One region of the Pseudoalteromonas ruthenica genome, then DNA from elsewhere that is predicted to be linked to it. Evidence: predicted binding sites of a transcription regulator. Region 1 holds the regulator's gene; the other holds the start of a gene.
What was found. Region 1 encodes ArgR, which controls arginine synthesis, uptake and breakdown. Its sites were predicted from a motif close to ANTGAATANNTATTCANT; they were not measured.
Positions count from the first base shown of each region.

Region 1 (14,415 bases):
CCTATCGCATGGGGGATGACCCAGCGACCTCGGTGCTTAACCACCGCCAACAATCATGGGACCATGCTAACCTGTATATGGTAGGAAGCGGTGTGTTTCCAACCATTGGTACGGGTAACCCCACATTGACGATCGCCGCCTTGGCATTTCAAGGTGCTGGCCACATACTCGACGATTTAGCAGGAGCTTAATGCCATGCGCTTTTTATCTTTGACTTACTATGCCTTACTTACAGGCATCGCCACCCTAACTCTGAGCACCCATGTGTATGCTGAGTCAGCAAAGAGCATTTTAACCACCGATTCCTTTGCTACGCTAGAGCAGCAAGTAATGCAGTGGGGGGAGCCAGAAAACACTCTGGTAGTGATGGATAACGACGATACGCTGACGATGATCGCCTGCGCTGACGACCAATCCCCGAGTAAGTGCCAGTATCTCGGTGGGGCCGCTTGGTATGCGTGGCAAAGTGAGTTAGTCACTGCACAATCAGCTCCGCGTGTCGCCGACACAAGTTTAGAGCTTATTGAAGCCTCAGACCTATTATTTGCGCTTAACACCATGGTTTACACTCGAGATAACGTCCCCGCCATATTGGCACGGTTAAGCAGTCAAGGGGTGAGGCTAATGGTTGAGACGGCACGTGGTAACCAAACGATTTCTGCTACAGAAGACCAGTTTACCGACTTAACACTACCAGATGGCGGCGATTTACTGGGCTTTTTTGCCACCCATGCGCCCAAGTTTGCAGGACTTGCTAGTAAAGCCAACCCCTACTCTTCGTGTGATAGTGGCAGCCAGCGTCGCATTTCCTATCGCCAAGGAGTGATGTATTTGGCAGGCCAAGATAAAGGCAAAAACCTACTGTGCTTTGTGAACCAGTACAACGACACGCTATCACCCGATAAGCAAATTCGTAATATCGCCTTTATTGATGACACACTGGAGAATGTCGAAAGTATAAACCACGCATTTGCAACTCAAGCGCAGTTCAACGTTGCCGCCTACCACTACACGGCGCTGGCGGCGCATAAAGCGGCACTAACCCAAGGGCCAATGGCGAAAAAGCATCAAGCAAAGGCCACCGAACGCTGGTGTAAGGTAATAAAAACCATGACCAAGGAGCTGATAAAACCAAGCTATACCCGCGAGTGCCACTGAAAAAAGAATATTCCTCCTAGCTTATTTGAGCTAGGGGGAAGTACTTGCCAAAACGAAAGCGTTTGCGAACATAGTCAAAAGCACTTAAATTAGTTTTTCATCAATACTAATGAGTAAAGAACTACTTCGGACAAAGCAACTACCCACTTTACATAACAACAGATGCTAAGTTTTTTATAAGACAATAACTCGCCTTAACTGAAAACAATGGCCACATTCAGTGCTAATGCTATTTAACAAATAAGAAGTGTTTGAAAATTATGGTTTTTACTACCTAATAATCGGAAGCATATTTCGTCTTATGAGAAAAAAGTTTGAAAAATAGAAAGAAGATAAAACAAGCTAAATTGAGCGAAACAAGGCTATTTATAAATAAAGCAATATTTTCATTGTTTTGCTGGCTTAGCGGTTTAGCAGGGCTCACAGTACCTATAGTTGCGCTTTTTACTGGCCATATCAGTAGCCTTAGGAAGTATGGGCCGCCTGAAGAGACCTACTTCTTCACATCTTCTCCTTTGACCTTCATATTTATTGTACTGCTTTATTTTGGCTCTTCTCTATTTTTACTGCTAGCACCGACACTATTCAATGCAACATTTTTCCCGAAGAAAATAAAAAGAAAGAATAAAAAGTGATTACTTTTAAGTTACTTTATCTTCCTATAGCACCCCAATTACATTGCTGAATTCAACTTTTATGTTCCTATCACAGTTAAACAATTAAGTATAAATATCAAACATAAAAAAACCCGGCACTAAGCCGGGTTTTTAAATTCAGTTGAAGAAGCTTACTTCTTCTTTTTCGCAGCCTTTTTGTTCGGTAGGTCAGTGATTGACCCTTCGAAAATTTCAGCCGCGAGACCGATTGACTCATTAAGCGTTGGGTGCGCGTGGATGGTTAAAGCGATGTCTTCAGCATCGGCGCCCATTTCCACACCTAGACCAATCTCACCCAGCATTTCGCCAGCGTTGATACCGATCATTGCACCACCGATAAGACGATCTGTGTCTTTATCGAAAATGAGTTTAGTTTGACCTTCGGTACGTGATGAAGCAATCGCACGACCTGAAGCAGCCCATGGGAATACCGCTGTTTCAATATTCAGCCCTTGCTCTTTTGCTTCTTTCTCAGTGACACCAACCCATGCAATTTCAGGGTCTGTGTAGGCAATTGATGGAATGCACTTAGGATCAAAATAGTGCTTTTTGCCAGAAATTACTTCAGCGGCAACATGGCCTTCATGAACGGCTTTGTGAGCAAGCATAGGCTGGCCAACGATGTCACCAATGGCATAGATATGCTCAACATTGGTCTTCATTTGCTTATCAGTGTTGATAAAGCCGCGCTCATCAACGTTAACACCGGCTTTGTCGGCATCAACCAACTTACCATTTGGTGTACGACCAACAGCAACTAATACTTTGTCGTAACGCACAGGCTCCGCCGGCGCATTTTTGCCTTCAAAAGTCACGTATAGACCGTCGTCTTTCGCTTCAACACCGGTTACCTTAGTCGATAGCATAACGTTGAACTTGTCTTTAACGTACTTCTGGTAAATCTTGATAACGTCTTTGTCCGCTGCCGGAACTAGCTGATCAGCAAATTCAACCACGTCGATTTGTGAGCCTAGAGCGCGGTATACAGTGCCCATTTCAAGACCGATAATACCACCACCTAGTACCAATAGTTTTTCTGGTACGTCTTTCAGCTCAAGCGCACCAGTCGAGTCAATAACACGCTCGTCTTCTGGAATGAAAGGTAGGTTCACCGGCTGTGAACCAGCCGCGATAATAGCATTATCAAAAGTGATGGTGGTTTTGCCGTCATCGCCTTCTACGTCAATGGTGTTGCTGCCAGTGAATTTACCGTAGCCGCTCACGACTTTCACTTTACGCATTTTTGCCATGCCGTCTAGGCCGCCAGTTAGCTGACCAATAACAGAGTCCTTCCAATCGCGGATCTTGTCTAGGTCAATTTCAGGCTTGCCAAAAGAAACACCGTGTGACGCCATTTCGCTCGCGTCATCAATCACTTTAGCAACGTGTAGAAGTGCTTTTGAAGGGATACAACCGACATTCAAGCACACACCACCTAGGGTCGCGCGTGACTCAACGAGGGTCACTTCCAAACCTAAATCCGCAGCACGGAATGCCGCAGAGTAACCACCAGGACCACCGCCTAGTACAACGACTTGTGTTTTGATTTCGTTGCTCATGCTATTACCTTATTTTGTCCGAACGGGAAGCAATGACACGGTTTGCTGTCAACATGCCATCGCTCACAAAAATTGTGCAAAGATTGTATCATTGCAATTTAAAAAAATCCCAGTAAAAACCGATTACTGGGATTAAAGTTCATTATCTGTATGGCTTACATTACCAAGTGGCGAATATCGCTTAGGTAATTTGCCAGAGTCACAGTAAAGCGTGCTGCCAGCGCACCGTCAATAACACGGTGGTCGTAAGAGCAGCTTAGCGGCACCATTAAGCGCGGCTCAAACTCTTTACCATTCCATTTCGGTTTAAAGTCTGACTTAGAGACACCCAAAATAGCCACCTCAGGCGCATTGACGATAGGCGTAAACGCAGTGCCACCGATGCCACCGAGGCTAGAGATGGTGAAGCAACCGCCCTGCATATCGGCCGAGGTTAGCTTACCATCGCGGGCCTTTTTGGAGATATCCATCAGCTCGCGTGATAACTCCATAATGCCTTTTTTGTTGACATCACGAACCACAGGAACAACGAGACCATTAGGGGTATCAACCGCAATGCCGATGTGTACATACTTTTTCAGAATCAAGCTCTCGCCGTCTTCTGAAAGTGATGAGTTAAAGGTTGGGAATTCTTCCAACGCCTTGGCTGCCGCTTTCATCACAAACACTAATGGAGTGATTTTAACGCCCAGCTTTTTCTTCTCAGCCAGCGCGTTTTGCTCTTTACGGAATGCCTCTAAGCTGGTGATATCGGCTTCGTCGTATTGGGTTACATGAGGAATATGTACCCAGTTACGGTGTAAGTTAGCACCAGATAGCTTTTGAATGCGCGACAGCTTCTTCTCTTCGACTTCACCAAACTTGCTGAAGTCGACTTTTGGCCATGGGATCAAGTCGACACCGGCACCACTACCGCCTTTACCTGCGCTACCGGATTCAACTTGCTTCACTAAGTCTTTGACATAGTTTTGCACGTCTTCTTTTAACACCCGGTTTTTACGGCCTGTGCCTTTGACTTTCGCCAGGTTAATACCAAACTCACGGGCCAAACGGCGCACTACCGGAGAAGCATGGGCATAATCAGCATTTTCAACGAAGTCTTCACGCTTCGCCGGCGCTGGGCCACTGGCCTTGTGCTCTTGCGGTTGCGCGCCGCTTGCCGTTGTTGATTGCTGCTTAGCCGGAGCCTGCTGCTGTGCGGGGGCACTGCCTTGCACCTCAAAGGTAAAGATTAAGCTGCCGGTTTTCACGGTATCGCCCACGGCAACTTTCACTTCTTTTACTTTGCCGGCAAAAGGAGCTGGCACTTCCATAGAAGCTTTATCGCCTTCGACGTTAAGAATCGACTGCTCTTCGTCAACGGTGTCGCCGGCACTGACCATCACTTCGGTCACTTCCACTTCGTCGCCGCCAATGTCCGGCACCGTCACTTCTTTAACTTCAACACTGCCGCTGTCTTTGTCTGCTTTCGCTTCTTGCTTGTCGCTATCGCTCGAGCTTGGGCTCTCGGCACTGCCACCGCCTGCGGTTTCAAAGATAAATACCAGCGACCCAGTCTTTACGGTGTCGCCGACATTGATTTTGATTTCTTTAACTTTACCGGCTTGTGGCGCAGGCACTTCCATAGAAGCTTTATCGCCTTCAACGTTAAGAATTGATTGTTCTTCTTCAACGCTATCACCGACACTGACCATAATTTCGGTGACTTCAACTTCGTCATCACCAATATCAGGCACAGTAATTTCCACCTCGGCGCCGGCTTGATTGCTAGCACCGCTGTTGTCCTCACTGCTGTCTGCAGCCTCGCTATGCTCGGCATCGGCATTGCCTTGCTCGCCTTCGAAAATCATAATCAAAGTGCCAGTAGAGACGGTATCGCCCTCTTTCACTTTGATCTCTTTTACTACGCCCGCTTCGCTGGCAGGCACTTCCATAGAGGCTTTATCACCTTCTACGGTAATCAAAGATTGCTCAACTTCAACCTTGTCGCCCACCGAGACAAGCACTTCGGTGACTTCAACTTCATCGCCACCAATATCAGGTACGTTAATTTCAATGCTCATTTGCAAACCCCTTAAGCGTGCAGCGGGTTAATCTTGTCGGCATCAATGTCGAACTTCTTGATTGCTTCTGCAATCACAGATTTTTCTACATCGCCACGTTTCGCTAATTCTGTTAGTGCAGCAACCACCACGTAACCTGCATTCACCTCGAAGTGACGGCGCAGATTCTCGCGGCTGTCGGAGCGGCCATAGCCATCGGTACCCAGTACGCGATATGACTCAGCCGGGATGAAGGCACGAATTTGTTCGGCGTAGTTCTTCATGTAGTCGGTAGCCGCAATCGCAGGCTCTTCACCTAATACAGTTTGCAGATACGGCACTTTCGCCTCTGCCTCTGGGTGCAGCATGTTATAGCGGTCGGCTTCTTGACCATCACGGGTGATCTCATTAAACGAGGTTACCGAGAAAATATCTGAGCTAACGCCGTAGTCATCACTTAGAATTTGCGCTGCTTTGCGCACTTCGTTCATGATCGTACCCGAGCTTAATAGCTGTACTTTGCCCTTGTTGCCTTCGTAGCTTTCGAGCTTATAAATACCCTTACGGATCCCTTCTTCCGCACCTTCTGGCATGGCTGGCTGATGATAGTTTTCGTTCATCAACGTCAGGTAGTAGTAGATATTTTCTTGGTCTTCACCATACATACGGCGAATACCATCTTGAACGATAACCGCGACTTCATAGCCGAAGGTTGGGTCATAAGAAATACAGTTCGGCACGGTGTTCGCTAGAATATGGCTGTGGCCATCTTCGTGCTGCAACCCTTCACCATTAAGCGTTGTTCGCCCTGCGGTGGCACCAAGTAAGAAGCCACGTGCTTGTTGGTCACCGGCCATCCACGCCATATCACCTACACGTTGGAAACCAAACATCGAGTAGTAGATGTAGAACGGGATCATCGGTAGGTCGTTAGTGCTGTATGAGGTCGCCGCAGCAACCCATGAGGACATCGCACCGAGCTCGTTAATACCTTCTTGCAACACCTGACCTTTTTGGTCTTCTTTATAGTAAGCAACGATATCACGATCTTCCGGGCTGTAATTTTGGCCCCGTGGATTATAAATACCAATTTGACGGAACAAGCCTTCCATACCGAAGGTACGTGCTTCGTCGGCAATAATTGGCACAATATTTTTGCCAATGCCTTTGTCTTTTAGCAATACATTAAGAGTGCGCACAAATGCCATGGTGGTGGAAATATCACGCTTTTGCTCTTCAAGTAATTGCTTGAACGCATCCATCTGCGGCAACTGCAACTGTTCGCTGAAATTAGGCAAACGGGTTGGCGTGTAACCATGCAGCTCTTTACGACGGGCGTGCATATACTCGTACTCTTTTGAGCCTTCTTCTAAGGTCAGGTACGGTAAGTCTTTAAGCTCATCTTCGGAAACAAGATCTTCTAACCCTAGGCGCTTACGTAAGTGAGCCACGTGGGTCATGTCCATTTTCTTCACTTGGTGAGCAATGTTTTTACCTTCGGCGGCATCGCCCATACCATAACCTTTAACGGTTTTAGCTAAGATCACCGTAGGACGGCCCTTGGTATCTTGCGCCGATTTAAAGGCTGCGAATAGCTTCGATGGCTCGTGACCACCGCGCTTTAAGGCAAAGATTTCGTCGTCGGTCATATCGGCAACAAGAGCTGCTGTTTCTGGGTAACGGCCGAAGAAGTGCTCGCGCACATAGGCACCATCTTTTGACTTATAGGTTTGGTAATCGCCGTCAACCGTTTCGTTCATCAGCTGTAGCAATTTACCTGTGGTGTCTTTGGCCAGTAATTTATCCCAGCCACTGCCCCACACGACTTTGATGACGTTCCAACCAGCCCCTTTGAACAGGCCTTCAAGCTCTTGGATAATCTTGCCATTACCCATAACTGGGCCATCAAGACGCTGCAGGTTACAGTTAATTAGGTAGCATAAGTTGTCCAAGCCTTCACGAGCAGCAAAGGAAATTGCGCCCCGTGATTCTGGCTCATCCATTTCACCATCACCTAGGAAGGCATAAACGCGTTGGTTGCTGGTATCTTTCAGACCACGACCTTCAAGATACTTGAGGAAGCGAGCTTGATAGATTGAAGCGATAGGACCTAGACCCATAGACACAGTTGGGAACTGCCAAAACTCAGGCATCAACTTAGGGTGTGGGTATGAAGGTAACCCTTTTCCATCTACTTCTTGGCGGAAATTATCAAGCTGCTCTGCGCTCAGGCGCCCTTCGACGAAGGCACGTGCATAAATACCCGGTGAAATGTGACCTTGGTAATACACCAAATCACCACCGTCTTGCTCATTTGGCGCGCGGAAGAAGTGGTTGAAGCAAACTTCATAAAATGCCGCTGATGATTGGAAAGACGCCATGTGTCCACCCAAGTCAAGATCCTTTTTCGAGGCACGCAGAACAATCATAATCGCATTCCAGCGAATGATAGAGCGGATACGACGCTCAACGTTCACATCACCTGGGTACGCTGGCTCTTGGTCAGCGGGGATGGTATTGACGTAGTTTGTGGTAGTGCCAGTTGGCATATCTACGCCATCAAGACGTGCTTGCTCTAGCACTTGTTCAAGGATGTATTGAGCTCGCTCAACGCCCTCTTCACGCACAACCGACTCAAGGGCTTGTAGCCATTCCTGGGTTTCGAGTGCGTCTACGTCAACATTATTGACTTCAGACATATGGAGTTTTCCTTATGTTTAAAATACGAATTTAAAATGCCAAAAAGCCCCAGCTTAAGCGCGATGCTCAACTGAGGCTCACAGCGAATTTATTGTGCTCTGGTACGTCGCAAAGAGCGCTCAATACGCGAATGCTCTTTCGTTGCTTCCAGTAAGGCTTCTTCGATAAAGGCTAAGTGCGCATTACTGGCCAGGCGTGCCTCTTCTGGGCGGCCTTCAATGACGGCGTCCATCAACACTTTGCGGTGCTGCGCTAATTGCTGCGACACGGCGGTTTTCTTCATCAATACCTGCAAGTTTTGCAGTACGTTTTGCTCTAGTAAAGCTTGCATGCCACGCACTAAGTGCAGTAACACCACGTTATGAGACGCTTCAGCGATACAAAAGTGAAAAGCGTTAATAGCTTTCGCTTTGGCACTCAGGTCATCACTTACTTGCGCTATTTTTTCAAAGCTATGCTTTACCTTTACAAAGTCATTTTGAGTCCCGCGTAATGCCGCATAATAGGCGGCGATACCTTCGAGGGCGTGGCGAAACTCAAGCAAATCAAACTGCGACTCTGGGTGCTTACTGATCAACTCAAACAGTGGATCACTTAAGCCCTCTTCCAATTGATTCTTTACAAAGGTGCCACCACCTTGGCGGCGCGTAACCAACCCCTTGGCTTCGAGTTTTTGAATTGCCTCACGCAGCGATGGGCGTGATACTTCAAACTGCTTAGCCAGCTCACGCTCAGGCGGAAGCTTTTCCCCTGGTGCCAGCGATCCCTCAAGAATCATATTCTCTAGCTGGGCCAAGATCACGTCCGATAATTTCGCTGCTTTTACTTTCAATGACATCGTTGATTTATGCTTTGGGTAAATTGGTCATACCAAAAAGTGCGGTTAAGGTATCAAATTCACCGCAAGCTGTCAAAATTGACCCAGTTCACATCAATTTTTATTCAGCCAATTATGGTGGATATGCGCGCAAATTAAAGTAATTTACGCTTAGCGACAAATGGTCAGACCAGTAAGGAGAAAGGAAATAAATGCACAAAAAAGCCCCTACAGCAGAACTATAGGGGCTTTTAGCATGATATCGCTATTAGCCAATATCATGAAGTAACGGCCATGGTGGCTATTACTTATTCATGAAGTCGATGCCTTCTTGAATATCTTTATTCAAGGTGCCTAGCATGTCTTCTTTGGCTTGTTGTTCAAAGGCGCTTAGTTCACCGTAAGAAAGCAACTCTTCGACACCATTTTTACCAAGACGTACTGGCTGAGCGAAGAACTGTGCGTCTTCACCATTGCCTTCAACATAGGCGTATTCAACAACATCTTCACCTTGCATGCCTTTGACTAGTGACAAGCAGAAGCGCGCTGCAGCTGCGCCCATAGAAAGTGTAGCGCTACCGCCACCCGCTTTTGCTTCAACAACTTCGGTACCGGCGTTTTGGATACGCTTAGTTAGCGCCGCAACTTCCTCATCAGAGAAGCTCGCACCTTCTACTTGAGACAGTAGAGGAAGAATAGTCGTTCCTGAATGACCACCAATTACTGGCACCTTCACGTCATTCACGTTCAGGCCTTTTAGCTCAGCAATGAAAGTTTCTGCACGGATAACATCAAGTGTGGTTACACCAAATACGCGTGCAGGGTCATAAGTGCCCGCTTTTTTGAATACTTCAGCCACGATTGGCACTGTGCCATTTACTGGGTTAGTGATAACACCGACCATGGCTTTCGGGCAGTTTTTAACAATGCCTTCAGCTAGCGTCTGGACAATGCTGGCGTTTACATTAAACAAATCAGCGCGGTCCATGCCCGGCTTACGCGGCATACCCGCTGGGATTAAAACAATGTCACAACCGTTTAGTGCTGCGTCTAAGTCTTCTTTACCGAAGCCCTTTACATCAACCGCAGTTGGGATGTGTGATAGGTCAACAGCAACACCAGGAACCACAGGGGCTACGTCGTATAGAGCAAGCTCAGAACCAGCAGGAAGGCTATTTTTTAGTAGCAAAGAGAGCGCTTGACCGATACCACCGGCAGCACCTAAAACGGCAACTTTCATTTTAATTCTCCGTAAAATAACGAGATTGGGTTATCAAGATTTGGGTCATCTGACCTTTTGGTGGCCTTAAAGATAATGAAAAGCGCCGATAAAGACAAATTTATCCGCGTTATTTTGACGATAATCTCGACCATAGTCGTAAACTTCACTGTAAACCTCAGTGCCTTGGATGAAATAACCCCGGTTCTTGGGTAGAATGATAAGACTTTAAGCTACAAAGACCATTATTATGCACGCGCAAGAAAAACAAGAAGCCTTGGTAAAAGCCTTTAAAGCCCTCCTAAAAGAAGAAAATTTCGGCTCACAAGGAGAGATTGTTGATGCCTTAAAAGAACAAGGCTTCGATAACATCAGCCAAAGCAAAGTTTCGCGCATGCTCAGCAAGTTTGGTGCGGTGCGTACACGCAACGCCAAACAAGAAATGGTCTATTGCTTACCCGCAGAATTAGCCGTTCCCACAGCGAAGTCGCCACTGCGCCAATTAGTGCTGGATATTGTTCACAATGAGATGATGATCATCATCACCACCAGCCCGGGTGCAGCACAATTAATCGCGCGCTTGCTCGATTCTCTCGGTAAGGCCGATGGCGTGCTGGGAACCATTGCCGGAGATGACACCATCTTTATTGCCCCCGCCAAAGTCTCAGAAATTGATATTACTCTGGAGCGGGTGCGTAAGCTGTTTGAGAACGTGTAGCTAACGACTTTAGAAAATCCACCGAAGGGGCAAAAAACGCTGAGCCCATGTCGGCTTGGGTAAAGTCCAGCCAAGCATCATAATGATGATGATCCCCTAGCTGACTTTTCAGCATTTGCGTAAACGCGTCGCCACTGGCGGCGCAGGTCACCGACAGCAAGCCTTGCTTGGTCATGGTGCCAAAAGGCATGCCCTGGTGCAGTAACAGCGGCTCGCCTTTTTCATCTTTCAACTCTGAGCGCGCCGCGTGACTGTTGGCATTAATCGGCATTAGCAGCTCGGCATCGAGACGAGTACGGCCAATCACCAACTCTTGTTCTTCAATACTGAGCGCTTGCCAGGCATTGAGGTTGTGGGTAAAGCGCTGGACGTGCACATAACTGCCTTTTACAAAATCATTGCCGGGGTCATTAATGAGCGCCGTGAGATTTTTTTGCCGTCCATGAGGTGTATCTGGAGCGTAAAGAAAGCCATTAAAATCACGCCCGTCTAAAAAGCGATAACAGGTGATTTCCTCAACAAGCTCCACATCACTGCCTAACAGTTTCAATACTCGCTGGCCAAATAGATGATTGACATCTTCCCGGTCCGAGCGAATTTGTATAAACAAATCGAACGGCTGTGCTAGCACGTGGTGGTCACGGTTGGGGATACTCGGAAAGCTCGCTAATTCTGCAGGCATGGCATCGGGATGAAAATGCGGCCAGTACTGCGCACCTATGGCGACAAAGCTGGAAACCATAGCCTCAGAGAAGCGATCATCGTATTCGCTTTGCAGGTCCACTAACTGTGCGAGCTTACTTTTAACTGCGTGATCATGGCCATCAAGGACATTGAGAAACAAGTGCAAGCCGTGCAAATTGGCCTGCGCGCACACACCGGATTGCGCTCTGGGCATTAAGTTACCATTCCTTTCGTTGTTATTGTTAGCAGCGCCTATTACGGGCGCTAAGCCGCCCGCGCGGCTACATACAGGCTATGAATTCGCGCTTAATCAGCGAAGAAATTCACAGAGTGTGGGGTAATTGTAAGCGATAGCTTCTGACTCGGCAAAAACTCTTGTTCAGCTTTAGCAGGAATTTCAACTTCTTGAGCAAACACGCTGACGCGATAAACGTATTCTGTGCCGACAAAACGCTGTGATAGTAACGTCACTTCACCGTGTTCATCACCAATCAACTGCATATCGTGAGGACGAACATACACTTGCCCCTTTCCCGATGATGGCAAAGGCTGTAAAGAGCGCACAATACCAAAGGGCGTTTGTACATGCTCGGCATCAACGATAGTGGCATCAATATACACACCCGTGCCTAAGAACTCTGCCACGACTTTAGAGTTAGGGTGCTGGAATAATTGTTTCGCCGTACCTTGCTGCGCAATTTGTCCGTTGTGCATGACCGCTAATGTGTCGGCAAAGGCAAATGCTTCTTCTTTGGAGTGGGTCACAAAAATAGCAGAGACGCGCTGGTCTTTAATAATGCGGCGAATGTCAGCAATTAGTTGAAAACGCACCTGATGGTCAATATTCGAAAACGGCTCATCAAGTAGCAATAGGCTAGGTTTGTATGCCAGCGCTCTAGCTATGGCAACACGTTGCTGTTGGCCGCCTGAAAGCTGGTGTGGATAACGCCCTCCACACTCATCTAGATGCACCAGTGCGAGCATTTCCGCGACCCGCTGCTGTTTGTTTGCTTTGCTCATGCCCTTTAAACCAAAGGCTATGTTTTGCGCCACGGTTAAGTGTGGAAACAGCGCGTAATCCTGAAACATCATACCCATGTTGCGGTGCTGTGGGGGCACACAATGCTGGTCACTACACAGGACCTCTTTCCCTAAGCGGATCACCCCTCGATGTGGACGTATAAGCCCAGCAATGGCTTTTAGTGTGGTTGTTTTGCCGCAACCGCTGGCGCCTAGCAAACACAAAATCTCATCGTCTGCTAAGGTCAGGCTTAAATTGTTGACCACTGCCCGCTCAGCGTATTCGAAACTAATGTTGTCTAATTCTAGTTGCGCTGTCATGACCGAGAATGCTCCATTGAGCGGTTAATAAAATACAAGGGCAGTAGCCCCACTAATACAATAAATAGTGCCGACACTGAAGCCAGCTCTAATTGCTCATCGCTCACATACTGAAACACATGGGTCGCCAATGTTTCAAAGTTAAATGGCCGCAACAGTAATGCTGCTGGCAACTCTTTCATGCACTCGATAAACACTAATAAGGCAGCGGTTAAGATACCGCGTTTAAGAATGGGAATATGCACGCCAAGTAAGGTTTGTCGCTCATTGCGGCCCATTGAGTGGCTGGCCATATCCAAGCTCGGGCTAATGCGGCTAAAGCTTGATTCTATGGCGCCATGGGCAATGGCGTAAAATCGCACCAAGTAACCAAATACGATGGCAAATATAGTACCGCTCAAGAATAACCCTGGTTGATAGTCATACTGGGCGAGCCAATCATTAATGCCGACTTCTAAACTAGTCAGTGGTAACAGCACCGCAATGGCTAAAACGGTGCCAGGTAAGGCGTATCCAGTGCTGGCTAAGCGCCCAGGCCACAGTGTATATCGTGCTGTACTCAAGCGTTGGTAGTACACCACAAGAATACTCAGGGTAATGGCGAGGATGCTGACCATAGTGGCAATTTTTAGGCTTTGCCAAGCATAGAGGAAAAACTCATCATTCCACGCTTGGTCAAAATAATTAAACGCGTAGCTAACCAGCACCGCCGTCGGAATAGCGAAAGCAAGCGCCAGAATAACTAAGGCAAAGCCTGTGGCTGCCAACGCTTTAGCTCCTTTGAGAGTATAAAGAGGCTCACCGCTTAGCTGGGTTTGGCGCTCAAATACGGCGCGGTTGCGGCGCGAATAACGCTCAATAATGATAGCCAAAAACAAAATGAGCAGCATGATCCCTGAGATTTTCGCAGCGGCGGTTAATGAATAATACCCAAACCAAGTATCGTACACCGCTGTCGTTAGGGTGCTTACAGCAAAGTAATTGACGGTGGCAAAATCCGCCATCGCCTCCATGCTAATTAAGGTTATAGCGGCGACAATCGCCCCTCGAGCTAAAGGAAGACTGACTTTAAAAAAGCCTGCAACTGGGCCGTGTCCCATAATATGGGCGGCTTGAACCAGCTTATGAGACTGCTCCTTCAGCGCGGTTTTAAAAATTAAGAATAAGTAGGGGTACAGCACTAACGCAATCATCACGATTGCGCCACCGAGCGTGCGAATATCAAAAAACCAGTAATCATCCGGCGATTGCCAGCCAAACCACTGCCGTAACTGAATTTGCACCGGACCAGCATAATCCAGTAAGTCGGTATAAACATAGGCAATAAGATAGGTAGGCATGGCTAAGGGCAGCATCAAAGCCCATTCAAAGTGTTTTCGCCCCGGAAAGTCGCAGCAGGCGACCAGCCACCCTAGAGGCAACGCAATCAAGCAACTCAGTAGCGCTACACCGAGGATCAACACTAAGGTATTACGGGTATAATCCCACAGCACCGTATCCCAGAGGTGGTTAAACACGTTG
Region 1 covers NZ_CP023396.1:2,200,234-2,214,648, forward strand. Annotated here, with positions in the region: gene PRUTH_RS10285 (GMC family oxidoreductase) at 1-191, shown strand, start outside; gene PRUTH_RS10290 (DUF2608 domain-containing protein) at 196-1,158, shown strand; gene PRUTH_RS10295 (hypothetical protein) at 1,473-1,793, shown strand; gene lpdA (dihydrolipoyl dehydrogenase) at 1,946-3,373, opposite strand; gene aceF (pyruvate dehydrogenase complex dihydrolipoyllysine-residue acetyltransferase) at 3,529-5,436, opposite strand; gene aceE (pyruvate dehydrogenase (acetyl-transferring), homodimeric type) at 5,448-8,114, opposite strand; gene pdhR (pyruvate dehydrogenase complex transcriptional repressor PdhR) at 8,204-8,953, opposite strand; gene mdh (malate dehydrogenase) at 9,237-10,172, opposite strand; gene argR (transcriptional regulator ArgR) at 10,402-10,869, shown strand; gene PRUTH_RS10330 (Dyp-type peroxidase) at 10,829-11,767, opposite strand; gene PRUTH_RS10335 (ABC transporter ATP-binding protein) at 11,860-12,894, opposite strand; gene PRUTH_RS10340 (ABC transporter permease) at 12,891-14,415, opposite strand, start outside.

Region 2 (6,090 bases), 1.6 Mb from region 1:
TAGAACACCCGCCTAAGCGGTTCATCGCAATTGCCAGAGCTTCATGCGCTTCTGGCGATAACGCGCCGATACTCATGGCGGCGGAATCAAAACGCTGATAAAGCGCCTCTGCCGGCTCAACATCATCGACACTAATGGCCTTAGTATCGCTGCGCAGCGCGAGCATATCGCGCAAATTAGTGATGGGACGATTGTTTACCAGGGCCGCATAACGTTGATAGTCCGCATAGTCTCCTGAGCGCACTGCGGTTTGCAGTGTTTGGATCACATCGGGGTTATAAGCGTGATATTCGCCGCCATGAACGTATTTTAACAGCCCACCATGGGAGAGCAGTTTACGTGCACTAAATGCTAGTTTGCGCAACTTGCCTTGGTCGTGCTCAAAATCCGCAAAACAGGCACCAGCGATACGACTCGCCACGCCATTAAAGCATAGCTCGACCACTTTATCGGATAATCCCACCGCTTCGAACAACATAGAGCACCGGTATGACGAAATGGTACTGATCCCCATTTTCGACATAATCTTAAACAACCCTTTGTTGATAGCATTGCGATAAGACAGCGTCACTTCGCGGTAGCTCTTGTCGATCACCTTGTTATCGCTCATCGCCACCAGCGACTCATAGGCGAGGTAAGGGTAAATAGCGGTTGCACCAAAACCAAGTAACACCGCGAAATGATGAGGATCGCGTGCGCTTGCAGTTTCAATAATTATGTTAGTGTCACAACGCAAGTTGTTATTCACTAAACGTTGCTGAACCGCACCAACGGCCATTGCCGCCGGAATAGGCAGGCTGTCTTGGGTAATATGGCGGTCGGTTAAAATCACCATCACCGCGCCTTCTTCAGCCTTACGCTGCGCCTCATCACAAACGCGTTCCAACGCCTGCTCTAAGGTCTCATCACTGGTATAGTTTAGGTCCACTTGGCTGTGGCTATAGTGCTCATCGTTGGCACTGCGCAGCTGCACCATATCCGAGTACATCAGCACTGGCGAATCAAATTGCAAGCGCTTAGCGTGTCCTGTGGTCTCATTGAAAACATTTTGCTCACGGCCAATGCAGGTCGTTAGTGACATGACATGGTTTTCGCGCAGTGGATCGATAGGCGGATTCGTGACCTGAGCAAACTTTTGTCGAAAATAATCATACAAGGAGCGATGGCCTTCAGAAAGTACCGCAAATGGCGTGTCATCGCCCATTGAACCGGTGGCTTCTTGGCCATTTTCACCCATCACCCGAATGACCTGGTCCAACTCCTCATTGGTGTACGCAAACATTTTCTGGTAAATCAGTAGCGTATCAGCGTCAAACGAACGGTTACCGGCTTCTTTGTCGGTCAGCTTCTCAAAAGGCGTGAGGCGCTTAACGTTTTGCTCCAGCCATTGTTTGTAAGGGTGCCTTGCTTTGAGGTCTTGATCGATTTCTCCTGAGTGCCATACCTTGCCATGCAAGGTATCAACCACCATCAGTTCACCGGGACCAACACGGCCCTTCTCCACCACCTCATCGGCGGCATAATCCCAAATCCCGACCTCTGAGGCCAAGGTGATAAACCCGTCTTGGGTCACCACATAGCGAGCAGGTCGCAAGCCGTTACGGTCGAGGTTACATGCCGCAAAGCGACCATCGGACATCACAATGCCTGCAGGTCCATCCCAAGGCTCCATATGCATAGAGTTGAAATCATAAAATGCGCGCAGATCATCATCCATCGCTCGGTTCTTTTGCCATGCCGGTGGCACTAACATACGCATCGCGCGGAACAGGTCCATCCCCCCGGCTAAAAACAACTCCAACATGTTGTCCAAGCTTGAGGAGTCTGAGCCACTCTCGTTGACAAAAGGGGCGGCACTTTGCAAATCAGGCAGCAGTGGTGAGGAAAACTTATAAGCACGAGCCCGAGCCCATTGTCGATTGCCCGTTATGGTGTTGATTTCACCGTTATGAGCCAAATAGCGGAACGGCTGTGCTAGAGGCCATCGCGGCTGGGTATTGGTGGAAAAACGTTGGTGAAAAACACAAATTGCCGAGGTCATGCGGATATCTGCTAAATCGAGATAAAAATTTGGCAAGTCCTCTGGCATCATCAAGCCTTTGTATACAGTGACTAACCCAGACAGGCTAGCAATGTAAAAATCCTTATCCTGTTCTAACTGTTTTTCGATACGTCGGCGGGCAATGTACAGCCGACGTTCCAAATCTTTTGGTCGCCATCCTTCCGGGGCGCTGACAAAAACCTGCATAAACTGTGGCAATTGCTTCAAGGCAATATCGCCTAAGTAACTGGTATCGGTCGGCACTTCACGCCACCCTTGTAGGGTCAGTGTTTCTTGTTCTAATTCTTTGGTGATAACGCGTTTTGCCGCTTCGGCTTGAACCGGATCTTGGCTTAGAAAAACCATTCCCACAGCATAGTTCTTGCCCAGTAACCAGTTGTTTTCTTTGGCTACAGCTCGAAAAAAGCTGTCTGGCTTTTGCATCAGCAAGCCACAACCATCACCGGTTTTACCGTCTGCAGAAATACCACCCCGGTGTTCCATACGGGCAAGACCCGTGATCGCGGTGCGAATCAACTTATGGCTGGCTTGCCCATTGACTTGGGCTATCAAGCCAAAGCCACAATTATCTTTTTCTAATGCTGAGTCATATAACATTTGCGGACTCCTCTCCCCTTGCTACTGCGTGCTAACCGCGTTGCAAGCAACCCTCACAGGCGGCCTAGCAGACCGTCAACGCTAACGCTTTGCAAACAGAGTGTCAATGAAATTATGAATACATATTCACATTCTTGAATATTTTTCACGCTTTGTAAACATATGCGAAGCAAGGGGGTATAGAGGTATTTTTACTATTTATACTCGTTATTTTTTATATGACACCAGTGTCATATTTACAAATCGTGTAAATAGCGACCCTAAAAACGGACGTTTACGTTAACGTAAAGATGGGACAAGCATGAATAATTATTCATGTTGCGAATAAAAATTCACCTTAATATGTGCCCTGAGCTGCACAGTGCTCGTCAATACGCTCAGTAAGCTGTTGGCGCAATTGCTGAGCATTGGCAACAGGAATGGTTTGATTGATATCTTGCATCAACACTTGCCACTGTGGCCGCGTTTTCGATAGCGCAAAATACAATGGCTGATTGGTTATGCTTGGTTGCAATACTCGATAGGCAGCGCGGTCAATACCGTTTGCACTGGCAACGGTATGTAATACTAAGGGATCGCCAATAATGAGGTTAACGCGCCCGTTAACCACTAAGTTAAGGTTTTGCGCATCATCTATAGCTTGTTGAACAATGACTTGGCCACTGTCGATCACTTGATCTACCTGGGGGGCATTTTGATAGCCACGAACGATACCAAGAGAGTAATTGGGCAATTCCGATATTTGCGGGGCCTGGGTGATAGCACTGTCTGCTGCAGCCACATAATGCACCGGTGCATGCGCTAATGCTAAGGACAATGCGAGGTGATTAAGCCGCGTGCTGCCAGGGATGACGTCTGAGGGCGCGGATGATTCTATTTCATACTCAGGAGCTAAAATGTCCGCATGACCCAATTCAGTCATGCGCACCGCTCGAGCCCAAGGCAAAAACCTGAACTCAGGATTATACCCAGCCTGCAATAGCAACGCCGCCATATAATGCAATAGCCAGCCACCCTGACATTGATTACGCCCCAAGTAAGGAGGCCAATCAAGCGTCGCGACAATCACATTACGCTCGAACCCTGCATCGACAATAAAGGTACTGCCGCGCCAAAAGCCTGTGTAACTCATGGTTGCATCATTTACTTGATAGTCAATCGTAATAGATTGACGCTGCGCGTAGGAGTAGCTAGCGGGGAGTAAGGCCACTGCCAAAATTAAAACGGTCATACGAATATAAAGCATGAACATACAAGGCACGCCCAATAAACTGCTATTAATAACAAAGTTTAACCGAAGATGTGCAGATAGAAAGTTTTTACCGAGGGATTCGAAAAATTGCTTTTTTAGTGAGAAATGCGTTGCTGATCGATGGTATCAGTCAAAGCCTCTGAACAGGGCTCTTAATAAAAAAGCCAGGAGAACCTGGCTTTTTTACTCTTATTCGCTATCAGCGTCTTTGTACTTTGCTGCTGTTTGCTCAATAAGAGGCTGCAACTCGCCGCGTTGGAACATCTCAATAATAATGTCGCAACCACCGACTAACTCACCTTCCACCCATAACTGCGGAAAAGTTGGCCAGTTCGCATATTTTGGTAACTCAGCACGAATATCCGGGTTTTGTAGGATATCAACGTAAGCAAACTGCTCGCCGCAAGAAATCATCGCTTGCGCTGCTTGAGAAGAAAAGCCACAGCTTGGTAGTTTTGGAGAGCCTTTCATATAAAGCAGAATGGGATTTTCAGCAATTTGCTGTTTAATCTTTTCAACGGTTTCCATGTACAACCTCAATTTCTGTTAAATGTGACGGTAAGTGTTGAAATCCATCACTTTGACCACAATGTCTATCGTTAGCAGTAATTTTAAAGCAAACAGCGCGCTGTTGATACCGTAGCATGACGGTGATGAAGGCAACCACGATATTTTTTGCTCTGATGTAGCAAAATCGTCGTATAAGACGTTTACTGTAAACGCAGGATCAGGCACTTGTCGCCGTTTTGGCGTTGCTGTTTGCTAAAACTTGAGTAAAATACTCAGGAATTATAGTACCACTATAATGGCATTCAGTACACTTTGCGCAGTCCGCGCGCAGCTGCTTGCCCTTTTTTCAAATAATGATAGATGGAGAAAAACATGGCATTTGAACTACCGTCACTACCATACGAAATCAATGCATTAGAGCCACATATCTCTCAAGAGACGCTTGAGTATCACCACGGTAAACACCACAACACCTACGTGCAAAAGCTAAATGGCCTTATTGCTGGTACTGATTTCGAAGGTAAATCTCTCGAAGAAATCGTATGCTCATCTGAAGGCGGTGTTTTCAATAATGCTGCTCAGATCTGGAACCACACGTTCTACTGGCACAGCCTTTCTCCAAACGGTGGTGGTGCACCAACCGGCGCTGTAGCCGATGCGATTAACGCTAAATGGGGCTCTTTTGAAGCGTTCCAAGAAGCATTCAATGACAAAGCAGTAAACAACTTCGGTTCGAGCTGGACTTGGCTAGTTAAAACTGCAGACGGTTCATTGGATATCGTTAACACCTCAAATGCAGCTACGCCTCTAACTGAGCAAGGCGTAACTCCAATTCTGACCGTTGATCTTTGGGAACATGCTTACTACATTGACTACCGCAATGTACGTCCAGATTACCTTAAAGGCTTCTGGTCGCTAGTAAACTGGGACTTCGCAAACCAGAACTTCAGCGCTTAATTTAACCGCTGATATAAATAGGTGAAATTTTTTCACCTGCTTGTTCTAAGTTGATAAAAGCCGTGTGCGCACCATGCTCATGCGGCTTTTTTGTGGCTGTTCATAGCGCTAAATATGAATAACTAAATTCCTAATATATTTCGCAAAATTTCACTTTACTGTCTACGCTTTAAGTACCGAGTCGCATCTTTCCACCCTTTCATCTCAGCTTCGGGTAACTTGGAGGTCGGTATGACAATTTTCGAGCATTATCAATCACGATTTGAAGCATCCCAGGAAGAAGAGTACAGCATTAGCGAGTTTCTAGAGCTGTGCAAAAAAGACAAGACAGCCTATGTCACGGCACCAGAGCGCCTGCTAACAGCCATAGGCGAGCCAGAAATGGTCGATACATCGCAAGATGCGGTGTTAAGTCGGCTTTTCTCTAACCGAGTTGTACCAAGATACCCCGCATTCAATGAGTTTTATGGAATGGAAGATGCCATTGAGCAGATTGTTTCCTACCTAAAACACGCCGCACAAGGCCTAGAGGAGTGTAAACAAGTATTATACTTGCTTGGTCCTGTGGGCGGTGGTAAATCATCGATTGCTGAAAAGCTTAAGTACTTGATGCAACAAGTGCCTATTTACTGTCTTAAAGGCTCACCGGTGAATGATCACCCCCTGAGCCTTTTTAATGCCATTGAAGACGGCGAACTGCTAGAAAAAGAAT
Region 2 covers NZ_CP023396.1:617,143-623,232, reverse strand. Annotated here, with positions in the region: gene gltB (glutamate synthase large subunit) at 1-2,659, opposite strand, end outside; gene PRUTH_RS03025 (substrate-binding periplasmic protein) at 2,997-3,911, opposite strand; gene PRUTH_RS03020 (Grx4 family monothiol glutaredoxin) at 4,101-4,439, opposite strand; gene PRUTH_RS03015 (superoxide dismutase) at 4,794-5,378, shown strand; gene PRUTH_RS03010 (PrkA family serine protein kinase) at 5,610-6,090, shown strand, end outside.
Region 2: the regulator ArgR is predicted to act here: its motif matches at 2,773-2,790, upstream of gltB (glutamate synthase large subunit).